DNA from 4 places in the Streptomyces sp. NPDC040718 genome. Region 2 is predicted to be linked to each of the others. Evidence: riboswitches for the same ligand, from Rfam matches in the RefSeq annotation. Region 2 holds a riboswitch; each other region holds the start of a gene.
The links. Region 2 has a riboswitch for cobalamin ahead of ACZ597_RS24865 (CbtB domain-containing protein). Riboswitches for the same ligand answer to the same signal wherever they lie in the genome.

Region 1 (4,414 bases), on a different contig from region 2:
CAAGGGAGCAGGCCAGCGCCTCGGCGTCGAGCGCCTGGGGCAGCTGGGCCGGGGTGGCGGCCGGGACGGCGGCGGCGCCGGACGCGGCGCGGGCGATCTTCGTCGCCGGGCGCGAGCGCAGGTAGTACGTGGTCTTCAGGCCCTGCTTCCAGGCGTACGCGTACATCGAGCTGAGCTTGCCGATGGTGGGCGTCTCCAGGAACAGGTTCAGGGACTGGCTCTGGTCCAGGTACGGCGTACGGGCCGCCGCCATGTCGATCAGGCCGCGCTGAGGGATCTCCCACGCCGTGCGGTACAGCTCGCGGACCTCCGCCGGGATCCAGCCGAAGCCCTGGACGGAGCCGGAGGAGTCGCGCAGCGCCTCGCGGGTCTGCGCGTCCCACACGCCGAGCTGCTTGAGGTCCTCCACCAGGTAGGCGTTGACCTGGAGGAACTCACCGCTGAGCGTCTCGCGCTTGAAGAGGTTGGAGACCTGCGGCTCGATGCACTCGTACACGCCCGCGATCGAGGCGATCGTCGCCGTCGGGGCGATGGCGAGGAGCAGGGAGTTGCGCATCCCGGACTTCGCGATGCGGGCGCGCAGGGCGTCCCAGCGCTCGGGCCAGTGGCGCTCGGTCTCGTAGTGGTCGGGGTGCAGGACGCCCTGGGCGGTACGGGTCTCGGCCCAGGCCGGGAGCGGGCCGGAGCGCTCGGCGAGGTCGCAGGAGGCCTCGTACGCGGCCAGCATGATCCGCTCGGAGATCTTCGTGGACAGGGCCTTCGCCGCGGCCGAGTCGAAGGGCAGGCGCAGCTTGAAGAAGACGTCCTGGAGGCCCATCGCGCCCAGGCCCACCGGACGCCACTTGGCGTTGGAGCGGCCGGCCTGCTCGGTCGGGTAGAAGTTGATGTCCACGACGCGGTCGAGGAAGGTCACGGCGGTGCGGACGGTCTCGTCCAGGCGCGCCCAGTCCATCTCGCCGTCGGCGACGAACGCGCCGAGGTTGACCGAGCCGAGGTTGCAGACGGCCGTCTCGGCGTCGTTGGTGACCTCGATGATCTCGGTGCAGAGGTTGGAGGAGTGGACGACGGTGCCGGGCAGCGCGGTCTGGTTCGCGGTCCGGTTGGAGGCGTCCTTGAAGGTCATCCAGCCCTGGCCGGTCTGCGCGAGGGTGCGCATCATGCGGCCGTAGAGGTCGCGGGCCGGCATGGTCTTCTTGGCGAGGCCCGCCGCCTCGGCCTTGACGTAGGCGGCGTCGAACTCGTCGCCGTAGAGGTCGACCAGCTCGGGGACGTCGGCCGGGGAGAACAGCGACCAGTCGGCGTCGGCGTTCACGCGGCGCATGAACTCGTCCGGGATCCAGTGGGCGAGGTTGAGGTTGTGCGTACGGCGCTGGTCCTCGCCGGTGTTGTCGCGGAGCTCCAGGAACTCCTCGATGTCCGCGTGCCAGGTCTCCAGGTAGACGGCGGCGGCGCCCTTGCGGCGGCCGCCCTGGTTCACGGCGGCGACGGACGCGTCGAGGGTCTTCAGGAACGGCACGATGCCGTTGGAGTGGCCGTTGGTGCCGCGGATCAGCGAACCGCGGGCGCGGATGCGGGAGTACGAGAGGCCGATGCCGCCGGCGTGCTTCGACAGGCGCGCCACCTGGTGGTAGCGGTCGTAGATCGAGTCCAGCTCGTCCAGCGGGGAGTCCAGCAGGTAGCAGGAGGACATCTGCGGGTGGCGCGTACCTGAGTTGAACAGGGTCGGCGACGACGGCAGGTAGTCGAGCCGGCTCATCAGGCCGTACAGCGAGGCGACTTCCTCGACGGCCTGGACGCTCTCGTCCTCGGCGAGGCCGCAGGCCACGCGCAGCATGAAGTACTGCGGGGTCTCGATCACCTGGCGGGTGATCGGGTGGCGCAGCAGGTAGCGGCTGTGCAGGGTGCGCAGGCCGAAGAAGCCGAAGCGGTCGTCCGCGCCCTCGGCGAGCGCGTGCTCGACCAGCGCGTTCAGACGGGCGGCGTGGGCGGCGACGAACTCGGCGGTGCGGTCGGCGATCAGGCCCTCGCGGTGGCCGACGGCGACGGACTCGGCGAAGGAAGTCGCGCCCTGGCCGGCGGCCTCGTCGGCGACGGCCAGCGTCAGCAGGCGGGCGGCGAGGCGGGAGTAGGCGGGGTCCTCGGAGATCAGGCCCGCCGCGGCCTCGGTGGCCAGCCCGCGCAGCTCGGCCTCGTCGGCGGAGGCGCTGCGGCCGCGCAGGGCGGCGGCGGCGACCCGGCCGGGGTCGGTGTCGGGGAGGTCGGCGGTCAGCTCGGTGAGAGTACGCAGCAGCGCGGCCCCCGGGCCTTCGGTGGTGTCGCCAGAAACGGACTCGGCGCGCGGTGCGGAAGGCGCGATGGTCACGGCGGGAGCTCTCCCTCGCTCGGCCCGGTCATCGGCGGGTGGGGCGCGGGGAGGCGCATGCGGGCGCGACGGGATCGCGTACACACCGCATGGCGTCCACCGGCCCAACCGCGAGGCCCGGACGTGTCGGCACCCGGTTCGGTCGATCCGGGCGCACTGTCGGCAGGTCCTCGGACTTTTCATACCGTTGCGGGACAGTTCCGGATTCGCACCGGATTCCCCTGCGGCGACAGCGAGGATGAGCATACATGTGGTGGGCCGGGTCTGTGTGACCCCCTAGATGTTGTGTCGCCCGCGACTCCGCGTCCCTCTGACGTACCTCTCCGCTATCGTCGGAGACAGCACCGTCGAGGAAGGCGAGCGAGGCATGACCCTCATGACCGACCATCCCCACATGACGACCGAAGCGTTCGAGCACCTGGCACGGATAGCGGCCCGCGAGGAGGAGGGGCTGCGGCTGGAATTCATCGGTGGGGTGCTGAGGAGCAAGGCGATGCCGGACGGGGACCATGGGCGGATCATCGTGTGGCTGTCCCGGATCTGTATCCAGCACCGCCCAGGGTTCTGGCTGCACGCGGGGCAGGGGATCAAGGCCGAACAGTACCGGGGCGGGCGCGCCATTCCGGATGGAATCCTGGCGCATGAGGACGCGTTCGTCGGGCAGGGCGACTGGGTGGATCCGGGCCCGATCCTGATGGCCGTCGAGGTGACCTCGTGGGACTCCGACACCGAACGGCGCGACCGGGTCGAGAAGCCGCGCGCGTATGCCGAGACCGGCATCCCCGTCTACCTGCTCATCGACCGGCTCAAGTGCCAGGTTCTCGTCCACAGTGACCCGGACGGCACATGCTACGAGAGCGTACGCACCGTTCCCTTCGGTAAGGAAGTCACGCTCCCCGACCCCGTCGGCATCACCCTCCAGACCGAGCCCCTCAAGGACTGGGTGCGCTGACCCCGGCTGCGCCGAAGGGCCCCGCCGGAGGTCCGGCGGGGCCCTTCTGGTTCCTCAGCAGCAGCGGAAGCCCTCGCGGGGGTCCGCCTCGCGGGCGTCGGTGCGGGCCCGCTCGAAGGCGCGCCGGGTCAGGACCTCGGCGTCCGGCTCGTGGGAGCGGGCGTGCGCGACGTAGCGGTCGTACGCGGCCTCGCCGGAGAACTCCCGTACGTAGAACCTGGCCTTCGCCAGCGCCCCGCGCACCCCGCTCACGCGACCGGCTCCTTGGCCTTGCCCCCGCTGCCGTCGAGGCCGGCGGCGGCGAGTTCGGCCTTCTCCCCGGCGGTGGCGATCAGCCCGGCCGGGGCGATGATCTTCGATTCGGTCCACGGCACCTCGGAGAGGCGGACCGACCCGGGGTCGGCGACGGCCTTGAGGCAGACCCGGGCCGCGTCCACCAGCACGATGATGATCAGGACCGCGAACAGCGCCGACAGGACCCCGTCGACCGTGGCGTTGGTGACCACGGTGTGCATGTCGTCCATGTTCTTGGCGGGCGGCAGCACCTTCCCGGCGTCGATGCCGCTCTGGTACTTGTCGCGCTGCGCGAAGAAGCCGACCTTCACGTCGTCGGAGAAGATCTTCTGGTAGCTCGCGGTGAGGGTGACGGCGACGTCCCAGGCCAGCGGGACGCCGGTGACCCAGGCCCACTTGAGCCGGCCGGACTTGACCAGCAGCGTGGTGCAGACGGCCAGCGCGACCGCGGCGAGCAGCTGGTTCGCGATGCCGAACAGCGGGAAGAGCTGGTTGATGCCGCCCAGCGGGTCCTTGACGCCGACCCACAGGAAGTAGCCCCAGCCGCCGACGACGATGGCGCTGGCGAGCCACACGCCCGGCTTCCAGCTGACGTCCTTGAAGGACTTGTGCACGTTGCCGAGGGTGTCCTGGAGCATGAACCGGCCGACGCGGGTGCCGGCGTCGACGGTGGTCAGGATGAACAGGGCCTCGAACATGATGGCGAAGTGGTACCAGAAGGCCTTCATCCCGGCGCCGCCGATGACCGACGAGAAGATCTCCGACATCCCGAGTGCGAAGGTCGGCGCACCGCCCGTGCGGGACAG
Region 2 (4,414 bases):
GCCTACCTGGCCGCGCTCGCGAGCCTGCCCCTCGTCCCGAACCTCGCCGTACTGACGGCCGCCCTGGCCGTGTTCTCGTGCGGCAACACGGCCGTCGACGTCGCGATGAACACCCAGGGCGTCCTGGTCGAACGCGCCTACGGCCGCCCCGTACTCGGCGGCTTCCACGCCATGTTCAGCCTCGGCGGCATCGCCGGCGCCACGGCGGGCGGCCTCGCGGCCACCGCCGGGATCGGCATCCGCGCCCACTTCACGGTGACGGCCCTCGTCCTGCTGGTGGTGGCGGGCACGGCGGCCACGGCCCTCGCCCCCGATCCGCCGCCGGCCGGGGGCCCCTCCAGGAGCGGCCCCCTGCTGGCCCTGCCCGGACCGGGCCTGTGGATCCCCGGCCTCGTGGCGTTCTGCGCCCTGATGGGGGAGGGGGTCGTCAACGACTGGGGCGCCGTGTACCTGAAAGAGGAGACCGGAGCCTCGGCCGGCGCGGCGGGCCTGGGGTACGCCGTCTTCTCCGCCGGCATGGTCATCGGCCGCCTCACCGCCGACCGGCTGCGCGCCCGCCTCGGAACGGCCCGCTTCACCTTCCTGTGCGCCGTCGTGGCGGGCGCCGGCGCCCTGATCCCGATCCTCGCCGCGACGACGACGGCGGGCTTCATCGGCTACACCCTGCTGGGCCTGGGCATGGCCGCGGTCATCCCCCTCGTCTTCGCCCACGCGGCCGCCCTGCGACCCGGGCACACCGGCTCCTCCATCGCCGCCGTCTCGGCCGTGGGCTACGTCGGCTTCCTCGCGGGCCCCCCGGTCATCGGCGCCCTGGCGGAGGCGGCGACCCTGCGGTGGGCGATGCTGGTGCTGCCGGCGCTGATGGCGGCGATGGCGGCCCTGGCCCCCCGCCTGCGCCGCCCCTGACCCCGGCGACGTCGTCCAGGCCATCGACGACCTCGACGCCGACGTCATCAGCCTGGAAGCCGCACGCTCCCACATGCAGGTCGCCCGCGAACTCGCCGCCCACGGCTACCCCCGCGAGGCCGGCCCGGGCGTCTGGGACATCCACTCCCCGCGCGTCCCCGGCACCCGGGAAGCGGCCGGCCTGCTGCGCACCGGCCTGGAGGCCATCCCGGCAGAGCGGCTGTGGGTCAACCCCGACTGCGGCCTGAAGACCCGCGGTTGGCCGGAGACCCGCGCATCCCTGGAGAACCTCGTCGCCGCCGCACGCGAGGTCCGCGCCGGCCTCACGGGCGGCGACGCCCGGCCCGCGGGCTGACGCTCCGGGCGGAATCGCCAGAGCCCTGCCGCCCCGGAGGTCCGGGGCGGCAGGGCTCTGCGCTGTGCGCGGCGTACGGTCAGACGAGGGCCGACGCGGGCCGGGCGGCCGTCGCCTCCGCAGCGGCGGCATCGGTGCGGTGGGCCAGCAGCCGCTGGGCGAGGACGCCGAAGACGACGGCGAACACCGTCCACAGGACGAGCTGGACGGCGATGGAGGCGACCCGGAAGTCCCACAGCAGGGCTGCGGGGAACTCGGCCTTGACGGCGTCGGTGTTGTCCGGGAGGACCAGGAAGGCCAGCCCGGTCGCGACGACGAAGCCCGCCCCGGCCGCCAGGGTCGCGTTCCAGTTGCCCAGGCGCGGTGCCAGGCGCCGCCCCAGGACGATCGCGCCGACACCCAGCAGGACGCTGAGCAGGATCATCAGGAAGAACAGCGTGGTGCGCTGGCCGATGGTGTCCGGGTTGCCGACGGCCGGCGGAGTGGCCGGGTACTTGAGGAACGGCACCAGGTAGACCAGCGCGAACGCGCCCCCGGCGGTGAGGGCGGCAGTGGCCCGGGCGCTGAACCCGCCCACACGGCCCAGGGCGAAGGAGAACGCGAGGGAGGCGATGCCGCCCAGCGCGACTCCGTAGACCAGCACGCCGGTGGCGAGGCCGACGGTGGACTGGACGGGCCGGCTGACGAGCTCTTCCTCCTCCTCCGCGGCGGCGGGGGCGGCGCCCCCGTGACCGGTGTGCCCGGCGGGGGCGGCTTCCTTGGCGGCCGCGGCCTCCTCGACGGCGATGGAGCCCCGTACCGGCGGCTCACCGACCACGTAGGCGACGGCGAAGGCGAACAGTCCGGCGATCAGGCCCGCGAGCATGCCGCGGACCAGCAGACCTCTGACAGTGGAGGCGTACATGGTGCGTGCGCCTTTCAGTGGCAGGGGAAGCCGAGCAGGTGACGGCCGTCGTGCACCCACTCGTGGACGCCCTCGCCGGAGAACACGGCGGTGGCGCCCTGCTCCGCGCCGACGAAGTACAGGGCCACGAGCATCAGCAGCCCGACGAAGAGCGCCCAGGGCAGCACGGCCTTGACGGGCAGCGGAGCCGACGGCGAGAGGGCGGGGGCGGATACGGCAGCGGAAGCGAGAGCCTCGGCCATGGTGGAACCTCCTCGGGGAACAACGCGTCCCATACGGTGGTGCGGGACGACGGTCCTCGGGTCTGACTCGCCGCGCCGCCACCCCGGGGAGGGGAGCCGCCGCAGCACACAGTGGCGCGACCATGCCGGATTCACACCGGACTTCCGTCTCGCCGTCGTCGCTATGTCTTTATGTCGCCGTGACGCTACAACCCCGCGGGCCTTTGGACCAAGCGGATGAGTCGCTGATCACAGCTTGGGCACCCCGCCACGGAACTCCGGGCGGAGGCGGCGCACATACGACCGGGGCCGCCGAGGGACCCGGTGTCGCGGCCGGGTTGAGGGACCCGGCGGCGTGTGGTGGCCGTCGCTTCCCAGGACCGTTGTCCGGTCCCAGTGCGTATGACGGCGGTCGTTCCCGCTCACCGCTGCGGGGCAGTCCCGGATTCCCACCGGGTTACCTCTTACGACGCATCCCGCCTGGCGGACGGGGCGAACCAGCTGCACCCGCCACCCCAGGCCACGGCGTTCGAGGAGCCTCCGGCACCACGGGTATCTTGTTGCACATTACGTGCAACAGCGAGTCCTGTGTGAAAGGGGCCGGCGTGGCCGCTCCGGTGGTGTTGGGCATCGAGTCCTCGTGTGACGAGACCGGGGCCGGAATCGTGTCCGGCGGGCGGCTCCTCGCCCATGTCGTGGCGTCCAGCATGGACGAGCACGCCCGCTTCGGCGGGGTCGTGCCCGAGATCGCCGCCCGTGCGCACCTCCAGGCGTTCACCCCCGTCGTCCAAGAGGCCCTGGACCGGGCGGGGCTGCGGCCGCGCGACCTCGACGCCGTCGCCGTCACGACCGGGCCGGGCCTGTCGGGCGCGCTCCAAGTGGGGCTCGCCGGGGCGAAGGCGCTCGCGTACGCGGCGGGGGTGCCGCTGTACGGGGTGCACCACCTGGCCGGGCACGTCGCCGCCGACGCCCTGGAGCACGGGCCGCTGCCCGACCCGTGCGTGGTGCTGATCGTGTCGGGCGGGCACACCTCGCTGCTGCTCGTACGGGACCTCGTGCGCGACCCGATCCTGCACCTCGGCGACACCGTCGACGACGCGGCCGGCGAGTGCTTCGACAAGGTGGCCCGGGTGTTCGGACTGCCCTACCCCGGCGGGCCCGCGATCGACCGTGCCGCCCGGGCGGGCGACCCGCGCGCGGTGGCCTTCCCGCGCCCGCTGACCGGGGCGCGCGACGACCCGTACGCCTTCTCCTTCTCCGGCCTGAAGACCGCCGCCGCGCGCTGGGCCGAACGCCACCGGCAGAGCGGCCGGGAGGTTCCGCTGGCCGACGGGGCCGCCTCGCTCCAGGAGGCCGTCGCCGACGTGCTGACCCGCAAGGCGCTGGCCGCCTGCCGGGAGCACGGCGTGCGCACCCTCGTGGTCGTGGGCGGCGTCGCGGCCAACTCGCGGGTGCGGGCCCTGGCGGAGGAGCGGTGCGCGGCGGCCGGCGTGGAACTGAGGGTGCCGCCGCTGACGCTCTGCACCGACAACGGGGCGATGATCGCGGCCGTCGGCGACCTGCTCGTGCGGGCCGGAGCGGATCCGGCGCCGCCGGACGTGTCCATCGACCCGTCCGCCCCCCTGGAGTACGCGGCCCTGAGCCCCGCCGCGCGCCGGACGGCCGCCGCACCGCCCGCGGGCCGATCCGCCCGGTGAGCGCCGGGGCGGCCCGGCACGCGGACACGGCACTGCGCGGACCGTCGGCTCGGCGGTCCGCGCAGTGCCTCGGGCGGTCACCCGTCAGCAGTCGTCGCCGTACCCTCCGCCCCAGTCGTCATCGTCGTCGTACCAGCCGTGGCCGTGGTCGTCGTCCCAACCGCCGCCACCGTGGCTCACGGCGACCGTCTGGGTGGGAACCGCCGCGGAGGCCGTACCCGCCGCGCCGATGGCGGCGCCGCCGGCCATGAGGACTCCGATCGCGGACGCCGCGAAGAGCCGCTTCACTCTCAGTGCTCGCATGGTTCAAAACCCTTCTGGTAACTGCGCC
Region 3 (4,414 bases), on a different contig from region 2:
CTGAAGTTCTGTGATTGCCCCGTCGTCGCAAGGGATCGAAGCGATTCGGGGTACCTCTGGGCGTGAAGCGATCGTTCGTTTGCGCGGTGTTCTCCAAAACCAGATGTCGTAGGTTCGAATCCTGCTACCCCTGCCAAGCCTGACCAGGCATTTCGCGTAGAACGGGCTCCGGGAGAACTCTCCCGGAGCCCGTTTCGTCTCGCAGGGCCCGAGCGCCCAGCCGACGGGCCGTCGCCACGAAGCTCTCCTTCGGGTGCTTTCGTTCTGTCCGGCCGCCGCGGTCTCCTTCGTCCGCGTAGCTTGTGCGCTCTCGACGAAGGGAGCCGAGGTGGCGGAGCAACGGGGTCCGGACTGGGGGCGCGGCCTGCTGGCGGTGGGCCTGCTGCTGTTCATCGTGGGGTTCTTCACCCTCTGGCCGTTGTCGGTCGTGGGTTTCCTGATGGTCCTGTTCGTCGGGGTGTCCACGGCGGGGCAGAGACGGGCCGGCGGTCAGCCTCCGGAGACGCTGCTGCAGCCGGGAGACCGGCCGTGGAAGAGGAACGAGTAGCCAGGGACGGGGCCGGTGCGCGGTCGTAATTGCGGCGGCGGTTCCCGGCCTCCGGATACCCTGCGGCATGAGCGACACGACCGCACTCGGCGACCGCATGAAGCGGTACGAGGCCGCGCACCGGGCTGTGCTGCCCCGGCGCACCTACACGATCCTGCGCCTCGACGGCCGCGCCTTCCACACCTACCTGCGCCACGCGGACAGGCCGTTCGACATGGGCTTCGTCGAGGACATGGCCGCCGTCACCGAGGCGCTCTGCGCCGAGGTGGGCGGGACGGCCTTCGCGTACCACCAGTCCGACGAGATCAGCCTGCTGCTCACCGACTTCACGGGCCAGGGATCCGAGCCCTGGTTCGGCGGTGTCGTCGCCAAGCAGCTGTCGGTGTCGGCGTCGCTGGCCACGGCGGTCCTCAACGAGCGCAGGCCGGGTCGGCGGGCCCTCTTCGACGCGCGGGTCTTCACCATGTCCGATCCCGTCGAGGTCGCCAACTACTTCGTGTGGCGGCAGCGTGACGCCGTCCGGAACTCGATCTCCATGGCGGCCCAGGCGCACTTCTCCCACAAGCGGCTCCAGCGCGTGTCGACCGGTGCCATGCAGGAACTGCTGTGGTCCGAGGCAGGGGTGAACTGGAACGACTACCCGGCCGCCTGCAAGCGGGGCCAGGTGGCCGTGAGGGCGACCGGAGAGCGGGCCGTCGAGTACACGGACAAGCGGTCCGGCGAGACCGTGCGGACGACTGCTCTTCGGTCCTGGTGGGAGGTAGGTGGCGCGGAGCACTTCTCGGCGGAGCCGGGCGGATGGCTCGCGCAGCGGATCCCGGCGATGCCGACGCTGACGGCCTGACAGGTCGTCCGATCGGACGCGGCGCGGCGGGCTCCGTTCCCGGGGCCCGCCGCCCCTTCCGGGCGTGAAGATCGGATCTGGCAGACTTGGCCGGGTTGTCCCGGCGGTGCAGGACAGGAAACCGGTGCGAATCCGGTGCGGTCCCGCCACTGTGACCGGCCGCCGCGTGCGCGTGGGGGCCGGGAGTCAGACACTGACGCACCGCCTCTTCACTTCGACCGGGGACGAGGATCCCCCGGAGAGGCCTCACCATGTCGCGTGTCCGCGCCGCCGTGCGCTCCTTCCTGCCGTTCGCCCTTGTCCTGCCGCTCGCCGCCTGCGGCGGGCCGCCGGGGGCGGAGCGGCCCGCCGGGGCGCAGGCCGCGCCCGGGTTCCCGTACACCGTCACCAACTGCGGTGTCAGCAGCACCTACCAGGCGCCCCCCGAGCGGGCCGTCACCATGAACCAGCACGCCACCGAGATCATGCTGGCCCTCGGGCTCCAGGACCGGATGGCCGGCACCGCCTACCTCGACGACTCCGTGCTGCCCGCCTACCGGCCCGCCTACGACCAGATCAAGGTGCTGGCGAAGGAGTACCCCTCGAAGGAGGTGCTCCTCGGCGCCAACCCCGATTTCGTGTACGGCGGTTACGCCAGCGCCTTCGACAAGGGGCAGGGCCGGGACCGCGAGGGGCTGGCCAAGGCCGGCATCGGCTCCCGGCTGAGCGTCGAGTACTGCACCGAGGGCCCCGTCGGCCTCGAACAGCTGAAGACCGAGATCACCGAGGTCGCCCGGACCTTCGGCGTGCCCGAGCGCGGCGAGGCCCTCGTCCGGGACGAGCAGCGGCGCGTCGACGCCGTCACCGCGCGGGTGAAGGACCGGGCCCGCCCGGCCGTCTTCGTCTACGACTCCGGCGAGGCCTCCGCCTTCACCTCCGGGGGCAACGGCATCGGCAACGAGATCGTCTCCCTCGCCGGCGGCGCGAACGTGTTCGCCGACCTCAAGGACACCTTCGGCGACGTGCCGTGGGAGAAGGTCATCGAGCGCGGACCCGAGGTCGTCCTCATCTACGACTACGGCGGCACCACCGTGGAGGCCAAGAAGCAGCGCCTGTTGAACGACCCGGCGCTCGCGCAGGTTCCCGCGGTGAAGAACCGGCGGTTCGCCGTGCTGCCGCTCTCCTCCGCCGTGCTCGGCGTGCGCGTCGCCGACGCCGTCGAGTCCCTGGGCCGCCAGCTGCACCCCGACGCCCCGTGAGGCGCGGGCTGACGCTGGTGCTGCTGGCCGCCGCGCTCGCCGCTTCGGCGGTGGCGGGGCTGGCGCTGGGGCCCGTACGGATCCCGCCCGGCCAGGTCCTCGACATCGTCCTCGGCGGTCCCGGCGCGCGCGGGGCCTTCGCCTCCATCGTGTGGGACGTGAGGATGCCGCGCGTACTGCTCGGGGCCGTCGTCGGGGCCGGGCTCGCCGTGGCCGGAGCCGTGCTCCAGGCCCTCGTCCGCAACCCGCTCGCCGACCCCTTCCTGCTCGGGGCCTCCTCCGGGGCCTCGGCGGGGGCGGTGCTCGTCATCGTGTTCGGCGCGGGCGCCGCCGCGGTCGCGGGCGGACCCGTGCTGCCGGCCGCCGCCTTCGCCGGGTCCCTGGCCGCGCTCGTCGCCGTCTACGCCATGGCCCGGCGCGGCGGCACCATGACCACCGGCCGGCTGATCCTGGCCGGGGTCGCCGTGCAGTACGTCCTGTCCGCCCTGACCAGCCTGGTCCTCGTCCTGTCCGCACACCCCGACCAGATACGCACCGCACTGTTCTGGACCCTGGGCGGCCTCGGCGGGGCCCGCTGGGACGAACTCGCCCTGCCGGCCGCCGCGCTGCTCGCCGGCACCGGTCTGCTCACCGCCCTGGCCCGGCCGCTGGACCTGCTGCTCGCGGGGGAGGAGGGCGCACGCACCCTCGGCCTGGACACCGGCCGCTTCCGGGCCGCCGTCTTCGTGCTGTCCTCCCTCGTCATCGGGGTGCTCGTCGCCTACAGCGGGGCCATCGGCTTCGTCGGGCTGATGGTCCCGCACGCCGCCCGGATGGCCGTCGGCGCAGGCCACCGGGCGCTGCTGCCCGTCGCCGCGCTCGCCGGGGCCGTCTTCCTGGTCCTGGCCGACCTGGTCGCCCGTACGGCGGCGGCCCCCGAGGAGGTCCCGGTCGGGGTGGTCACCGCGCTGGTGGGCGGGCCGTTCTTCCTGTGGATGCTGCGCAGGACCAGCCGCACCGAGGGGGTGGCGGGATGACGCGCGGACCGGCGGAACTCGCCGTCGAGGCCCTGCGTTACGAGGTGGACGGGCACACCCTGCTGCACGGGGTCGACCTCACCGCCCGCCCCGGCGAGACGGTCGGCGTGGTCGGGCCCAACGGCAGCGGCAAGACCACCCTGCTGCGCTGCGTCTACGGCACCCTGCGGCCCACCGCCGGCCGGGTGCTGCTCGACGGGGCCGACGCCGGGGTGCTGGGCGCCAAGGAGCGCGCCCGGCGGGTGGCGGTGGTCCCGCAGGACGCCGCTGGCACCTTCGGGCTGACCGTCCGCGAGGTCGTCGCCATGGGCCGCAGCCCGCACAAGCGCTTCTGGGAGCAGGACGGCCCGGAGGACCGGCGGCAGGTGGCCGCGGCGCTGGAGCGGGTCGGCGCGGCCGGCTACGCCGAGCGGCGTTTCGAGGAGCTCTCCGGCGGCGAGCGCCAGCGCGCCCTCGTCGCCCGCGCCCTCGTCCAGGAGCCGGGCCTGCTGGCCCTGGACGAGCCGACGAACCACCTCGACATCCGCTACCAGCTGGAGGTGCTCGGCCTGGTCCGCGCCCTGCCCGCGACCGCCCTCCTGGTCCTGCACGACCTCAACCTCGCGGCTTCCTTCTGCGACCGGCTGTACGTCCTGTCGGCGGGCCGGGTCGTCGCCGCGGGACCGCCGGGCGAGGTGCTGGACGAAGCGTTGTTGGCGGAGGTGTACGGGGTCCGCACCCGGATCGGCACCCACCCGACGACGGGCGCCCCCAGCATCGTCTACCTGCC
Region 4 (4,414 bases), on a different contig from region 2:
CCCGGCCACCCCGGCCGGCCCGAGCAGTACGGCCAGGGTCGCGGCGGCCACCAGCGGCCCGCCCGGCCAGGGCGGCAGGCACACGGCGGTGACGGTCAGCCCGAGGCCCAGCAGGGCCTTCTCCAGCGGGTGGCGGCCCCGCCAGCGGCTGGAGTGGGCCGCCACGTCGATCGGCAGCACCGCCTACGACTCCGGGGTGGAGCGGGGCTTCGCGGCGTCGGCGGTCCCGGCGCCCTCCGTGGTCTCGGACCCGGCCTGCGCGAGGGCCTGCGCCGCGCCCTGGCGGCGGCCCTTGCGGACGCCGAAGTAGTAGGCGAGCACGCCCGCGCCCAGCGCCGCCTGGAGGGCGAACAGCGCGGACTCGACCTCGCCCGAGGGAGGTTCGTACAACGGGGAGAACCAGGGCTCGTAGTCGGGCTCCAGCTCGGTGATGGCCGCTTCGGCCTGCGCGTCGGCGCCGGCGAAGGGCTCCTCCTTGTCATCGCCGAGCCCCAGCGCGAGGGGGAGCACGGCCAGTGCCGCCACCAGGAGCAGCAGCAGGGTGTTGATCTTCGCGTTCCTCGTCATCAGAGGGCCGCCTCCTGCCGGGCCTGCTTGCCGCCGGTCAGCTTCGCGACCCCGAGCCGTACCAGGTCCGACTTGCTGGACTGCATCAGCAGCCGCATCACGAGCACCGTCAGCAGGCCCTCGCTGATCGCGAGGGGGATCTGGGTGAGGGCGAAGATGCCGGCGAACTTCTCCAGGGAGCCCAGGAAGCCGCTCGCCGGATCGGGGAAGGCCAGGGCCAGCTGGACGGAGGTCACGCAGTAGGTGACGAGGTCGGCGAAGAACGCGCCGAAGAAGACGGTCACCATCAGCGGCAGGTCGAACTTCCGCAGCAGCCGGTAGACCCCGTAGCCCGCCCAGGGTCCGGCGACGGCCATCGAGAACACGTTGGCGCCCAGTGTGGTGAGCCCGCCGTGGGCCAGCAGCAGTGCCTGGAAGAGGAGGGTGATCGTGCCGAGCACCGCCATGATCGGCGGCCGGAACAGGATGGCCCCGAGCCCCGTCCCCGTCGGGTGCGAACAACTGCCCGTCACGGAAGGGATCTTCAGGGCGGACAGGACGAACGTGAACGCACCGGACGCCCCGAGCAGGAGCGTGCTCTCCGGGGTCGACTTCACCTCGCGGGTCAGCGCGCGGACCCCGTGGACGACGAAGGGGGCGGACGCGGCGCCCCAGGCGGCCGCGTGCAAGGGGGGCAGGAACCCCTCGGCTATATGCATGGGTTGGGAGACCTCTCCAGCACCTCGTGGATGGACGACGCGCCCCGGCCGGTCTCCTGGCTCACGGGTACTGATGCCCTGGCTCCGCCTTCCCGGGCCCATGCGGTTTCCCGCGCGGGCCCAGTGGCTTCCCGCGGTGGGGGCACCTCCCGGACGGAGTCTGGGGGAGAGTGGAGCCGGACTTCCCGATCACAGTGGCGAGGGCCGCACCGGTCTTCCACCGGTTTCCCGAACACCAAGGCCAGATGACCCTAGTCGCACGCACGGACCGTCACAACCCGGACCGATCCGGCCACCGGCCCGTCCGCCCGCCCCGCCGCGCACCCGGACGGGCCAGGCCCACTGGCCGGCCCGCCGGGCGCCCGGCACGGTGGAGGGCATGGCCGCCGACGACAGCCCCCGGTACGAGGACCTCTCCGCCGTCTACGTCAACTGCACCCTCAAACGCTCTCCCGAGACCAGCAACACCGAGGGACTGATCGCGCGGAGCCGGGCCGTCATGGAATCGGCCGGGGCCCGCACCTCGCTGATCCGCGCCGTCGACCACGACATCGCCACCGGGGTCTGGCCGGACATGACCGACCACGGATGGGAGAGCGACCAGTGGCCGGTCCTCTACAGCCAGATCATGGACGCCGACATCCTGGTGCTGTGCGGCCCGATCTGGCTCGGGGACAACAGCTCCGTGATGAAGCAGGTCATCGAGCGGCTGTACGCCTGCTCCTCGCTGCTGAACGAGCAGGGCCAGTACGCCTACTACGGGCGCGTCGGCGGAGCGCTGATCACGGGGAACGAGGACGGCGTCAAGCACTGCGCCATGAACATCCTCTACAGCCTCCAGCACCTCGGCTACGCCGTGCCGCCCCAGGCCGACGCGGGCTGGATCGGCGAGGCCGGCCCCGGCCCCTCCTACCTGGACCCGGGATCGGGCGGTCCCGAGAACGACTTCACCAACCGGAACACCACCTTCATGTCGTGGAACCTGATGCACCTGGCCGCGCTCCTCAAACGCGCCGGCGGCATGCCGGCCCACGGCAACCAGCGCTCCCTGTGGGACGCCGGCTGCCGCTTCGACTTCCCCAACCCCGAACACCGCTAGGTCCCGTCCTCCGGATCACGCCGGGCCCGTCTCCGCCAGCGCCGACTCCAGCCGTGCCAGCAGCGGCCGTGCGTTCATCCTCCGGCAGTCCTCCACCGCCCCCTCCAGCAGCGCCCGCGCCTCCGCGGGCCGCCCGGCCGCCAGCAGGGCCTCCGCCAGCGGGGGCACCGCCAGCGCCCGCACCAGCGTCTGGCCCGAGCGGCGGCCCAGCGCATCCGCCGCCCGCAGCTCCCGCAGCGCCTCCGCCGTGTCCCCGCGCGCCAGCGCGATCCGGCCCAGCCCGATCAGCGCCGCGCACTGGCCCGCCAGGTCGCCCGAACCCCGCGTGTGCCGCAGCACCCGCGCGAAGCCCTCCGCCGCCTCCTCCAGGCGCCCCTCCACCCGCAGCGCCTCCGAGACCCAGCGCAGCATGCACATGCGGGGCCAGGCCGCCCCGCCCAGCTCGGCCACCGCCAGCGCTCGGCGCAGCTCCCGCAGGGCCCCGCGGGTGTCCCCGCGCGCCAGCAGCACCTGGCCGATGCCGCGCAGGGCGTGCGCCTGGCCGTAGCGGTCGCCGGCCGCCTCGAAGACCGCCGCGCCCCGGCGGCAGCGGGACTCCGCCTCGTCGAAGCGCCCCTGGAGCCGGTCGAGGTACGAGAGCACCCAGCCCGCGTAGGCGGCTCCGTGCGCGTCCCCGAGCTCCTCGAACAGCGCCTCACCGGCCGTCACCGTCTCCCGGGCCGGCCCCCACTCCTCCCGGCAGGCCCGCAGCCGGCCCAGCCCGACCAGCATCAGGGCCTCACCGGTCCGGTCCCCGGCCGCGCGGGCCGCTGCCAGGCCCGCCTCCTGCACCGCCTGCCAGCCGGCCAGATCGCTGCGCAGGTCGAACACGTACTCCCCGGCCGCCGCGAGCTCCCACGCGGCACCCGGATCCACCCGCACGGCCTGCCGGACGGTGGCGACCAGGGACTCCCGCTCGGCCCCGAGCCAGCGCACCGGCTCGGCCCGCGGCCCCGCCAGCAGCGCCGGATCGGTGACCCGCGCGGCGGTCCGGGCCAGCCCCGGGTAGTCCAGGCCCTGGTGCGCCCGCCGGGCCTCCCGCACCAGGGCCGTCCAGCAGGAGAGCACCCGGCGCACGGCCTCCCCGGCCCCGCCCAGCTCCCGCCCGAAGGCCCGCACCAGGTCGTGCATCCGGTAGCGGTGGCCGCCCGCCTCGTCCCGGCCGGCCACCTCCAGCAGGTGCGCCGCGACCAGCGCGTCCAGGGCAGCCTCGGCGGCGCCCGCCGGCCCGCCCAGTACCGCGGCCGCCGTCCACGCCGCGTGGTCCGGTGCGTCCAGCGCCGCGAGCCCGCGCAGCAGGGCGCGGGCCCCCGCCGGCAGGGCGCGGTAGCTCAGCCGCAGTCCGGCCCGGACCCCGTCCAGCACGTCCAGGCGGGCCCGTTCGTCCTCCAGGCGTGCCGCCAGCGAGGCCAGGTCCCGGTGCGGGAGCGCCGCCAGTTCCGCCCCCACCACGCGCAGCGCCAGCGGCAGCCGCCCGCACAGCCGCACCAGGTCCCGGGCGGCCCCCGGCTCCGCCGCCACCCGCCCGGCCCCGGCGGCGGAGGCGAGCAGCCCGAGGGCGGTGGGCTCGTCCAGCAGCGGGAGCACCAGGGCGACCCGCGGGCCGGGCCCGGCCGGCCGGCGCCGGCCCGTGACCAGCGCGGCCGACCGGCCGGCCCCGGGCAGCAGCGGCCCGACCTGCTGCTCCCCGGCCGCGTTGTCCAGCACCACCAGCACCCGGCGGCCCGCGAGGAGGCTCCGGTACAGGCCCGCGCGCTCCTGCGGGTCGGCGGGCACGGCCGGGCCGTCGACGCCCAGGGCGCGCAGGAACCCGGCCAGCACCTCGGCCGGGTCGGCGGCGGCCGCCGGGTCCGCGCCGCGCAGGTCCACGTACAGCTGCCCGTCGGGGAACTCCCCGCTCAGGGAGTGCGCCACCCGCAGCGCGAGCGCGGTCTTGCCGACCCCGGGCGGCCCGCTCACCACGCACACCCCGCCGTCGCGCAGGCCCCGCGCGAGCGCCCCGGCCTCCTCC

Region 1: another riboswitch for cobalamin. It lies ahead of ACZ597_RS02390 (ribonucleoside-diphosphate reductase subunit alpha); the one in region 2 lies ahead of ACZ597_RS24865 (CbtB domain-containing protein).
Region 3: another riboswitch for cobalamin. It lies ahead of ACZ597_RS19200 (ABC transporter substrate-binding protein); the one in region 2 lies ahead of ACZ597_RS24865 (CbtB domain-containing protein).
Region 4: another riboswitch for cobalamin. It lies ahead of ACZ597_RS01280 (energy-coupling factor ABC transporter permease); the one in region 2 lies ahead of ACZ597_RS24865 (CbtB domain-containing protein).

What each region holds. Positions count from the first base shown of each region.
Region 1 is NZ_JBVIXO010000001.1:526,601-531,014, reverse strand. Features, by position in the region: gene ACZ597_RS02390 (ribonucleoside-diphosphate reductase subunit alpha) at 1-2,362, opposite strand, end outside; adenosylcobalamin-variant (AdoCbl-variant) riboswitch at 2,519-2,595, opposite strand; gene ACZ597_RS02385 (Uma2 family endonuclease) at 2,730-3,314, shown strand; gene ACZ597_RS02380 (CstA-like transporter-associated (seleno)protein) at 3,369-3,566, opposite strand; gene ACZ597_RS02375 (carbon starvation CstA family protein) at 3,563-4,414, opposite strand, start outside.
Region 2 is NZ_JBVIXO010000010.1:224,380-228,793, reverse strand. Features, by position in the region: gene ACZ597_RS24880 (MFS transporter) at 1-906, shown strand, start outside; partial or broken gene ACZ597_RS24875 (5-methyltetrahydropteroyltriglutamate--homocysteine S-methyltransferase) at 911-1,261, shown strand; gene ACZ597_RS24870 (CbtA family protein) at 1,341-2,165, opposite strand; gene ACZ597_RS24865 (CbtB domain-containing protein) at 2,180-2,407, opposite strand; cobalamin riboswitch at 2,723-2,848, opposite strand; gene tsaD (tRNA (adenosine(37)-N6)-threonylcarbamoyltransferase complex transferase subunit TsaD) at 3,004-4,083, shown strand; gene ACZ597_RS24855 (hypothetical protein) at 4,168-4,386, opposite strand.
Region 3 is NZ_JBVIXO010000006.1:506,213-510,626, reverse strand. Features, by position in the region: gene ACZ597_RS19210 (hypothetical protein) at 329-547, shown strand; gene ACZ597_RS19205 (tRNA(His) guanylyltransferase Thg1 family protein) at 615-1,391, shown strand; cobalamin riboswitch at 1,470-1,607, shown strand; gene ACZ597_RS19200 (ABC transporter substrate-binding protein) at 1,643-2,629, shown strand; gene ACZ597_RS19195 (FecCD family ABC transporter permease) at 2,626-3,645, shown strand; gene ACZ597_RS19190 (ABC transporter ATP-binding protein) at 3,642-4,414, shown strand, end outside.
Region 4 is NZ_JBVIXO010000001.1:281,963-286,376, reverse strand. Features, by position in the region: gene cbiQ (cobalt ECF transporter T component CbiQ) at 1-180, opposite strand, end outside; gene ACZ597_RS01285 (energy-coupling factor ABC transporter substrate-binding protein) at 184-567, opposite strand; gene ACZ597_RS01280 (energy-coupling factor ABC transporter permease) at 567-1,265, opposite strand; cobalamin riboswitch at 1,295-1,520, opposite strand; gene ACZ597_RS01275 (flavodoxin family protein) at 1,645-2,364, shown strand; gene ACZ597_RS01270 (BTAD domain-containing putative transcriptional regulator) at 2,380-4,414, opposite strand, start outside.